Regions from separate parts of the Mesorhizobium sp. M7A.F.Ca.MR.148.00.0.0 genome, predicted to be linked through region 2. Evidence: riboswitches for the same ligand, from Rfam matches in the RefSeq annotation. Region 2 holds a riboswitch; the other holds the start of a gene.
What was found. Region 2 has a riboswitch for cobalamin ahead of EOB49_RS04285 (aromatic ring-hydroxylating dioxygenase subunit alpha). Riboswitches for the same ligand answer to the same signal wherever they lie in the genome.

Region 1: it holds a riboswitch for cobalamin, as region 2 does, so the genes downstream of both, EOB49_RS21540 (DUF1636 family protein) here and EOB49_RS04285 (aromatic ring-hydroxylating dioxygenase subunit alpha) in region 2, are expected to answer to the same signal.

Annotation. Positions count from the first base shown of each region.
Region 1 is NZ_RZTB01000065.1:199-4,479, reverse strand. Features, by position in the region: gene EOB49_RS21555 (NADH-quinone oxidoreductase subunit B) at 1-150, opposite strand, end outside; gene EOB49_RS21550 (NADH-quinone oxidoreductase subunit A) at 141-506, opposite strand; gene EOB49_RS21545 (winged helix-turn-helix domain-containing protein) at 837-2,036, shown strand; cobalamin riboswitch at 2,066-2,270, shown strand; gene EOB49_RS21540 (DUF1636 family protein) at 2,309-2,737, shown strand; gene cobW (cobalamin biosynthesis protein CobW) at 2,740-3,792, shown strand; partial or broken gene EOB49_RS21530 (cobaltochelatase subunit CobN) at 3,811-4,281, shown strand, end outside.
Region 2 is NZ_RZTB01000007.1:18,357-22,637, forward strand. Features, by position in the region: gene ugpC (sn-glycerol-3-phosphate ABC transporter ATP-binding protein UgpC) at 1-24, shown strand, start outside; gene EOB49_RS04270 (DUF680 domain-containing protein) at 102-338, opposite strand; gene EOB49_RS04275 (DUF680 domain-containing protein) at 407-607, opposite strand; gene EOB49_RS04280 (DUF680 domain-containing protein) at 694-891, opposite strand; cobalamin riboswitch at 1,401-1,603, shown strand; gene EOB49_RS04285 (aromatic ring-hydroxylating dioxygenase subunit alpha) at 1,718-2,965, shown strand; gene EOB49_RS04290 (hybrid-cluster NAD(P)-dependent oxidoreductase) at 2,991-4,091, shown strand; gene EOB49_RS04295 (PqqD family protein) at 4,222-4,281, shown strand, end outside.

The DNA.
Region 1 (4,281 bases), on a different contig from region 2:
CGAAGTGACCAGAAAGCCCTTGTCGGCCAACTCGTTGTTGATCTCGAGGAAGAAGGGATCGTCCTCCCCCACCGGCCTGCCGGTGTTGGGATCGATAATACCCTTGGGCTTCGGCGCGACGAGGGTGCCTGAACTGTCGTTCAATCCCATTCCAGCGCTCCTTTTTTCCATTCATAGGCAAAGCCGATGGTCAGCACCGCCAGAAACACCATCATCGACCAGAAACCGAGCATGCCGATCTTCGAAAACGACACCGCCCACGGAAACAGGAAGGCCACTTCCAGGTCGAAGATGATGAACAGGATCGACACCAGGTAGAAACGGATGTCGAACTTCATGCGGGCGTCGTCGAACGAGTTGAAACCGCACTCATAGGCGGAAAGCTTTTCGGGATCGGGATTGCGGTAGGCCACCAGGAAGGGCGCGGCCAGCAGCGCAAGGCCGACAACCAGCGCCACGCCTATGAACAGGACGATGGGCAGGTATGAGCTCAAGAGTGCGTTCATGCTCGGCTTTCCGTTGGCGCCAATCCAGTTTGATTACAGCACCGGACCCTAATGCGGAAGCGTGACAGTTTAACCGCTGAACCGTTTTAAGGGCCTATGCTGCAACGCGGCGAGGGTTAGCGCAGCACTTCCAGCGAAGCAAGTCAAACCTTGTTCAAAACACCGAGCTGGACGGCATATCGCGGCAAACTGGTCCGATCTGCTCCTGTTTGATTTCCTTCGCGTTTTACTCCACTTTTCTCTCCTGACATGGATGCAGCCAAAACCCTGCTAGCATGGGTTGGAATCAGCCATTCGACCCTCGGTCAAACACTTCAAAGTGATGCCTGCATGAAGGAAAAGATCTCGCTCCCCACGGCCCGTCGCATCGCGCTTGCCGCCCAGGGGTTTCTCGATCCCCGCCCGACCGGCACGCCCGACCGCCGGCATTTTGCCCGCACCCTCTCCCGCACCGGCCTGCTGCAGATCGATTCCGTCAGCGCGGTGGTGCGCGCTCATTATATGCCGCTCTATTCGCGCCTTGGTCCCTACCCGTTCTCGCTGCTCGACAACGCGGCCGTGACGCGTAAGCGCACGGTTTTCGAATACTGGGCGCACGAGGCGTCCTTCCTGCCGGTCGAGACCTACCCGCTGATGCGCTGGCGCATGCAGCGCGCCGAGCGCGGCGACGAAATGTATCTGGGCCTCGCCAAATGGGGCCGCGAGCACGCCGCCTATATCGAAGAGATTTACCGCCAGGTCGCCGAGCGCGGCCCGATTGCCGCTTCCGCGCTCGAAGGCCAGAAAGGCTCGGGTGGCTGGTGGGGCTGGAGCCATGCCAAGCACGCATTCGAATGGCTGTTCTGGGCAGGCCGCATCACCACGGCGCATCGTCGCGGGTTCGAGCGCTTCTATGATCTGCCCGAGCGCGTGCTGCCGCAGGCGATCCTCGACCTCCCAGTGCCGACGCCTGAGGACGCGCACCGCGAATTGCTGCGCATTTCCGCCCGCGCCCACGGCGTGGCGACTTCAGGCGATTTGCGCGATTATTTCCGCCTGTCGCCGGCCGACATGAAAGGCCGGCTGGAGGAACTGGTTGAAACCGGCGAGTTGCTGCCGGTGCGTGTCGAAGGCTGGGACAAGCCGGCCTATCTTCACCGGGACGCCCGCCTGCCGCGCAAAATCGGGGCCCGCGCCCTGCTGGCGCCCTTCGATCCGGTTGTCTTCGAACGATCGCGCACCGAGCGGCTGTTCGATTTCCATTACCGCATCGAGATCTACACGCCGGCCGACAAGCGGCAATACGGCTATTATGTCCTGCCGTTCCTGCTCGGCGACAGGATCGTGGCACGCGTCGACCTCAAGGCAGATCGTCCGGCCAGCGTGCTGCGGGTCCATGCGGCCTACGCCGAGCCCAAGGCGCCACCTGAAACCGCTGCAGAACTGTTCGAGGAATTGAAGCAGATGCAGGGCTGGCTCGGGCTCGAACGCATGGAAGTGACCCCGGCCGGCGATTTGGGTCCGGCGCTGGCCGACATCGCCATGTCGTAAGCTCGCGTTGACACCGCCGCTCGCAAAAGCCTAAATCCGGTTCAGATGGTCTCTTGCCCGCAACGGCAAGAGCTAAGAGGGAATGCGGTGCGGGGCAAAATCCCAAATCCGCGGCTGTCCCCGCAACTGTAAGCGAAGAGCCAAGGCCGAAAGCCACTGGGAGTTCCCGGGAAGGCGGCTACCCAAGGCGATGACCCGCGAGCCAGGAGACCTGCCGTCTGCGACTTTAGAATCCGATCGCCCGGCGGGTTTCCGGGCAAGGAGCCCGATCTTTGGACCACGACAGCAGTTTTTCGGCTGGCACAGCGGATATTTCGTCCGGCCATGATGATGCCTTGGCCGGCGTCACCATCATCGTCTGCGCCTCTTGCCGCGATGAGACCGGCTCCGACGCTCATCCCCGCGCCGGCGAATTGCTGGCGGAGGATACGCGCCGCGCCGCATCCAGCGACGACATCCGCATCCGCAGCGTCGAATGCCTTGGCAATTGCAAGCGGCGCCTCAGCGCCGCCATCCTGCGCGACGGCTGCTGGAGCTATGTCTTTGGCGACCTGACCGAGACCAGCGGGGCCGACCTCGTCACGGGCGCCAAGCTTTTCGCCACCTCGACCGACGGCCTCATTCCCTGGCGTGGCCGTCCCGATAGCCTGAAGCGCGGCCTCGTTGCCCGCATTCCTCCCCTCGACATGCTGAAGGACTGACCATGACTGCCCCAGATTCGTCTGCGAACCTCTCCCGCGTTCCCTGCACCGTCGTCACCGGCTTCCTCGGCGCCGGCAAGACGACGCTGGTCCGCCATCTCCTGGAAAACGCCGGCGGCAAGCGCATTGCCATAATCGTCAACGAGTTTGGCGACATCGGCATCGACGGCGAGATCCTGAAGGGCTGCGGCATCGACACCTGCCCGGAGGAAAACATCGTCGAACTGGCCAATGGCTGCATCTGCTGCACCGTCGCCGATGATTTCGTCCCGGCGCTTGACAAGATCCTGTCGCTGACGCCGAGGGTCGACCATATCCTGATCGAGACTTCGGGCCTGGCGCTGCCCAAGCCGCTGGTCCAGGCCTTTCAATGGCCGAGCGTGAAGAGCCGCGTCACAGTCGACGGCGTCATCGCCGTGGTCGACGGGCCGGCATTGGCCGAAGGCCGCGTCGCCAACGACATGGACGCACTTCAGGCGCAGCGCGCCGGGGACGAGACGCTCGACCACGACGACCCGGTGGAAGAACTGTTCGAGGATCAGATCGCCTGCGCCGACCTGATCATCCTGTCGAAAAGCGACCTGATGGACGCCGCCGGCACCGCCCGCGCCAACGCCATCATCAACGAACACTCCGCCCGCGCCGTGAAGATCGTGCCGGCGTCGCATGGCAAGGTCGATCCCTCGGTGCTGCTCGGGCTCGGTCTCGCCGTCGAGGACGACATCGAAAACCGCAAATCCCATCATGACGGCGCGTTCGACCACGAGCATGACGACTTCGACACCTTCATCGTCGACATTGCCTCGATCGCCAATCCGGACGAGCTGGCAAAGCGCGTCGCCACCGTCGCAGAAGAAGAGAACGTGCTGCGCGTAAAAGGCTTCGTCGAAGTCGGCGGCAAGCCGATGCGGCTCTTGCTGCAGGCCGTCGGGCCGCGCGTCAATCATTACTATGACCGCGCCTGGACCGCGCAGGACGACCGCCGTTCGCGCCTCGTCGTCATCGGCCTGAAGGGGCTGAACCGCCCGGCGATCGAGCGTATACTCGCCGGCTGATTTCGGACACGGGTCGCGATGCACATCCTCACCACGACATCCGCCTCGCTCGACGACCTCGCCGAGCCGGTCGATCTGCGGCAGACGCCGGCGGATATCGTGGCGCTGTCCTTCACCGACAGCGACCTCGCCGGACTGGCGGCAGCTTGGAAGGCCGATGCCGGCCGCCTGCCCTCGATGCGGCTGGCCGCACTGCGTGACCTGCGCCATCCGATGTCCGTCGACCTCTGGGTCGACAGCGTCGCCCGCCACGCCAAGATCATCCTCGTGCGCATCCTCGGCGGCTACGACTGGTGGCGCTACGGCTGCGACCAGCTCGCCTCGACCGCCCGCGAACGCGGCATAAAACTGGCGCTGCTGCCCGGCGAATGCCGCGACGAGGATTTGCGCCTGATCGAAGCCTCTACGCTGCCGCGCGAGGAACTCGACGACCTGCTCGACTATTTCCGCGAGGGCGGCCCGGCGAATATGAGCGCGCTGGTGCGGAGG
Region 2 (4,281 bases):
GAGGCTGAAGCGAAGGCGGCCTGACGCAGGACCGCGTCTTGGACGCAAAAAGAGCAGCGGGCCAGGCCCGCCACTCTTTTGTTGAAGATCAGCTTCGGCTGTTAACGGCCAAAGAGATTCCGGTCGCTGCCCTGAGGGGCGGACTTCTCTACGTCGCCCGACGAATTGAGCAGCTTCTCGACGAGGCCACCGCTGTTGCGGACCGAGCTCGTATGCGCGCTGTCAACCGAAGTAACCGCAGGCTGGTTGGCGCCGTTGGAGCCAAAGTTGTCGCTGCCGGCGAAGGCACTGCCGGTGATGGCCAGAACGGCGGCGGCAGCAATAAGGATCTTGTTCATTTTAGTCTCCTGAATTCTGGATTTCGCCAGACGACAGACACAGCTGCCGTCGGTTGCGAAATTGGTAATTAGCGACCGAAGAGGTTACGGTCGCTGCCCTGAGCGGGCGTCTGGGCAGCCGGTTCCGAGGTCTTGGTGGAAGCCGTGTACGACTGGTCCACAGCGGCGGCAGGCTGATTGGAGCCGTTCGAACCGTAGTTGTCGCTGCCCGCGAAAGCGCTGCCGGTGATGGCCAGAACGGCGGCGGCAGCAATGAGGATCTTGTTCATCTTAAATACTCCTGAATGTCCGAATTTCGAATGCCTGAAGTTCGCCAGGGCGGCGAGCGAGCCCGCCGTCGACTGGGAATCGGCTGTTAGTTGTTGCCGAAGAGGTTGTGGTCAGCACCCTGGGCAGGCGCCTGAGCAGCCGGTTCCGACTTCTTGGTCGAAGCGGTGTACGAGCTGTCGACAGCAGTGGCTGCCGCGGCGTTCGAACCGTAGTGGTCGCTACCAGCGAAGGCGCTGCCGGAAATGGCCAGAAGGGCTGCGGCAGTGAGAATGATCTTTTTCATTTTTGGTACTCCAGTATCGTCTTTTTTCCGTCCGTCTAGCGGCGTGTCTTGGAAATGAAATCGCGTCGTTCGGACAGCCCCGATGTGGGAGGGCAACCCCGCCTTTTCCAATCACGAAGTTGTTCCGTGTGGACCATGAATCCACACCTTGAAATTGTGCCAAGGGAATCTACGGGTACATTTTTCTTCTTCATATCAGTATGTTAGGTTTAGCCATCCGATGGATCACTGACTGTTTCAAAGCCCAGCGTTCACACCGTCCTGCACGCACCGTCAACAGAAACGAACCGTTCGGTTCGATTTTAGGGCAAGCTAATAGTCACTTTTCGAAGCCGTCAACCTTTTTTGACCCCCGCCAAGGGTCGGATTAGGGAAGATCGCGGCCGGCAAATGGCGGCCCGGGAGGCGGGATTTCGGCCCGCGACGATCTGCGGTGACGTTTCGCATGCCGTGTCGCGCCGCATGGATACGATGTCGTTTTCATGCCGACGGCGCGCCCGCGATCGTGGTTAGATCATACCATCTCAGGTGCCGCTTCGTGACGACGAGGCGGAGAATTGGGAAGCCGGTCAGAATCCGGCGCTGCCCCCGCAACGGTGGTGGAGTTCAAGTCGCAACGGGAGACCACTGGGCAACTGCCTGGGAAGGTGTCGCGATGGTCCGCAAGGACAACTCCAGAGCCCGGAAACCAGCCCGAGATTTTTAGACTCGACTGATCGCGGTGGGCGGTCAAGAGGTGGATAGCGCATGTCCGGCACCTAGCCGGCCTGCGTTTCAATCCTTCCTCCATCACCACCAGTTCAGTCCTTAGAAACGAGGACAGGACATGGATATCCGCAACGACATGCTGAGGCTCCTGAAGGGGCGCCGGCAAGGCTTTTCACTGGAGCAGCCCTTCTACACCGATCCAGACTACTTCAAGCTCGACATGGAGCTTATCTGGTATCGCGACTGGCTGTTCATCGGCCATGATTGCGAACTGCCGAAGCCGGGCAGCTACATCACCGTGCAGATCGGTGACTATCCGGTTGTCCTTGTCCGCGACCAGCAAGGCAAGATCAACGCCTTCCACAATTCCTGCCGCCATCGCGGCAGCCGCGTGTGCAACACGGAGAAGGGTACGGCGGCAAAGCTCGTCTGCCCCTATCATCAGTGGACCTATCAGCTGGACGGCCGCCTGCTGTTTGCCCGCCAGATGGCCGACGGTTTCGACAAGAGTGATTTCGGCCTGAAGCCGGTCGCCTGCGAGAGCGTCGGCGGCTACATCTTCATCTGCCTGGCCAAGGAGCCGGCGGATTTCGCGCCGATGCGGGCGATGATCGAACCTTATCTTTTGCCGCACCGTTTGCGTGAGGCAAAGATCGCCTTTGAGAGCACGATCATCGAGAAGGGCAACTGGAAGCTGGTCTGGGAAAACAACCGCGAGTGCTACCACTGCGTCGCCAATCACCCCGAACTGTGCAAGACCTTCCCCGAGGCTCCGACCGTGACCGGCGTCCAAGGCGCCGACAGCGACCCTGAAATGGTCGCGCACTGGGCCAAATGCGAGGCCGCTGGCTTGCCGAGCAAATTCCGCATCGATCCGGCAGGGCAGTACCGCGCCACCCGCGCGCCGCTGCTGCGCGATGCCGTCAGCTACACCATGACGGGAAAACGGGCGGTCCAGAAGAACCTGTCCGACAGCGTTTCAACCGACCGCATCGGCTCCTTGCTGCTCTACCACTATCCGACCACCTGGAACCATATCCTCGGCGACCACGCCGTCACCTTCCGCGTGCTGCCGATCAGTGCCACGGAAACCGCGGTGACGACGAAATGGCTCGTCCACAAGGATGCGGTCGAAGGCGTCGACTACGACCTCGCTGAGCTCACCCATGTCTGGACCGAGACCAACGACCAGGACCGCCGCATCGTCGAGGAAAACGCCTTCGGCATCCTGTCGCCGGCCTACGAACCAGGCCCCTATTCGGAGCTGCATGAGGGCGGCGTGATCCAGTTCGTCGAGTGGTACGCGTCGTTCATCGGGCCGCGCCTTGCCGAAGGCGGCCGGCCGGCCCTGCGCAGCGTCGCCTAGCCCAGGGGACAAGAGGATGAATGCGATGACGGACCTTGGCCTCTATCGCCATCTCGACCAGATGACGCCCTGGAACGACCGGCTGCAGGTGCTGGAAGTGATCGGCGTCAGCGACGAAGCGCCGGACGTGAAGACCTTCACCTTCCGCTCCGACAACCAGACCTGGTTCCGCTACAAGCCGGGCCAGTTCGTGACGCTGGAACTGCCGACATCGGAGGGGCCGCTGATGCGCACCTACACGCTGTCGTCCTCGCCGTCGCGGCCGTTCTCGATCGCGGTGACGGTCAAGGCGCAGGCAGGCAGCACCGGCACGCGCTGGATGTTCGACTATCTGACGCCGGGCTCACACGTCAAGGCCTATGGGCCGACCGGTGATTTTTCGCTGCATAGCCACCCGGCGGCCAAATATCTGTTCATTTCGGCGGGCTCCGGCGTGACGCCGATGATGTCGATGCTGCGCTGGTTGAACGACTGTGCGCCATGGACAGATGTCGGCTTCGTCAACTGTGCGCGCCGCCCGGAAGAGATCATTTTCCGCAAGGAACTCGAGCTGCTCGGCAGCCGCATGCCCGGCCTGTCGCTCGGCTTCATGATCGAGGAGCGGTCGAGCCGCGAGGGCTGGTTCGGCCATATGGGCCGCATCGACGCGATCCGGCTGCCATTGCTGGCGCCCGATTTCCGCGAGCGCGAGATTTTCTGCTGCGGCCCCGATCCCTTCATGCGCGCCGTGCGCGGCATGCTGGACGCCGCCGGCTTCGACATGGCGAAATACCATCAGGAAAGCTTTGCTGCGCCTGCCGTGGAGGAGATCCCGGCGCCATTCTCGCCGCCGGCGGAAGACGGCGCTGCTGCTGCCGTCGAGGCCGTGACACCAATCCGGTTTTCGCTTTCCGATGTCGACGCCGAATGCGTCGCCGGCCAGACCGTGCTGCAGACGGCACGCGCCTCTGGGGTGCGGATTCCCGCCGCCTGCGAGTTCGGCCTGTGCGGCACCTGCAAGGTGAGGAAGATCGCGGGCGATGTCGAGATGAGTCACAATGGCGGCATCCTCGATCACGAAATCGAGGACGGCTTTATCCTCGCCTGTTGCTCGAAGCCGCTTTCTGCGCTTGAAATCGAAGCGTGACCGGCTGCGCTCGCCCCCGAGCCTGCGCCATCTTGCCAAAAACCCTGCAAATGGTTAGACGCCTGCAACGGTGGGGTTGACCGTAAGGCCCGAAGATCATCTCCGCGGCCTGCTCGGCGGGGGAGCAAACATGCGACAATCCGGCATCTATGCCATTGCCAGCAAGGATATCGTCTTTGAATCCTTCGAC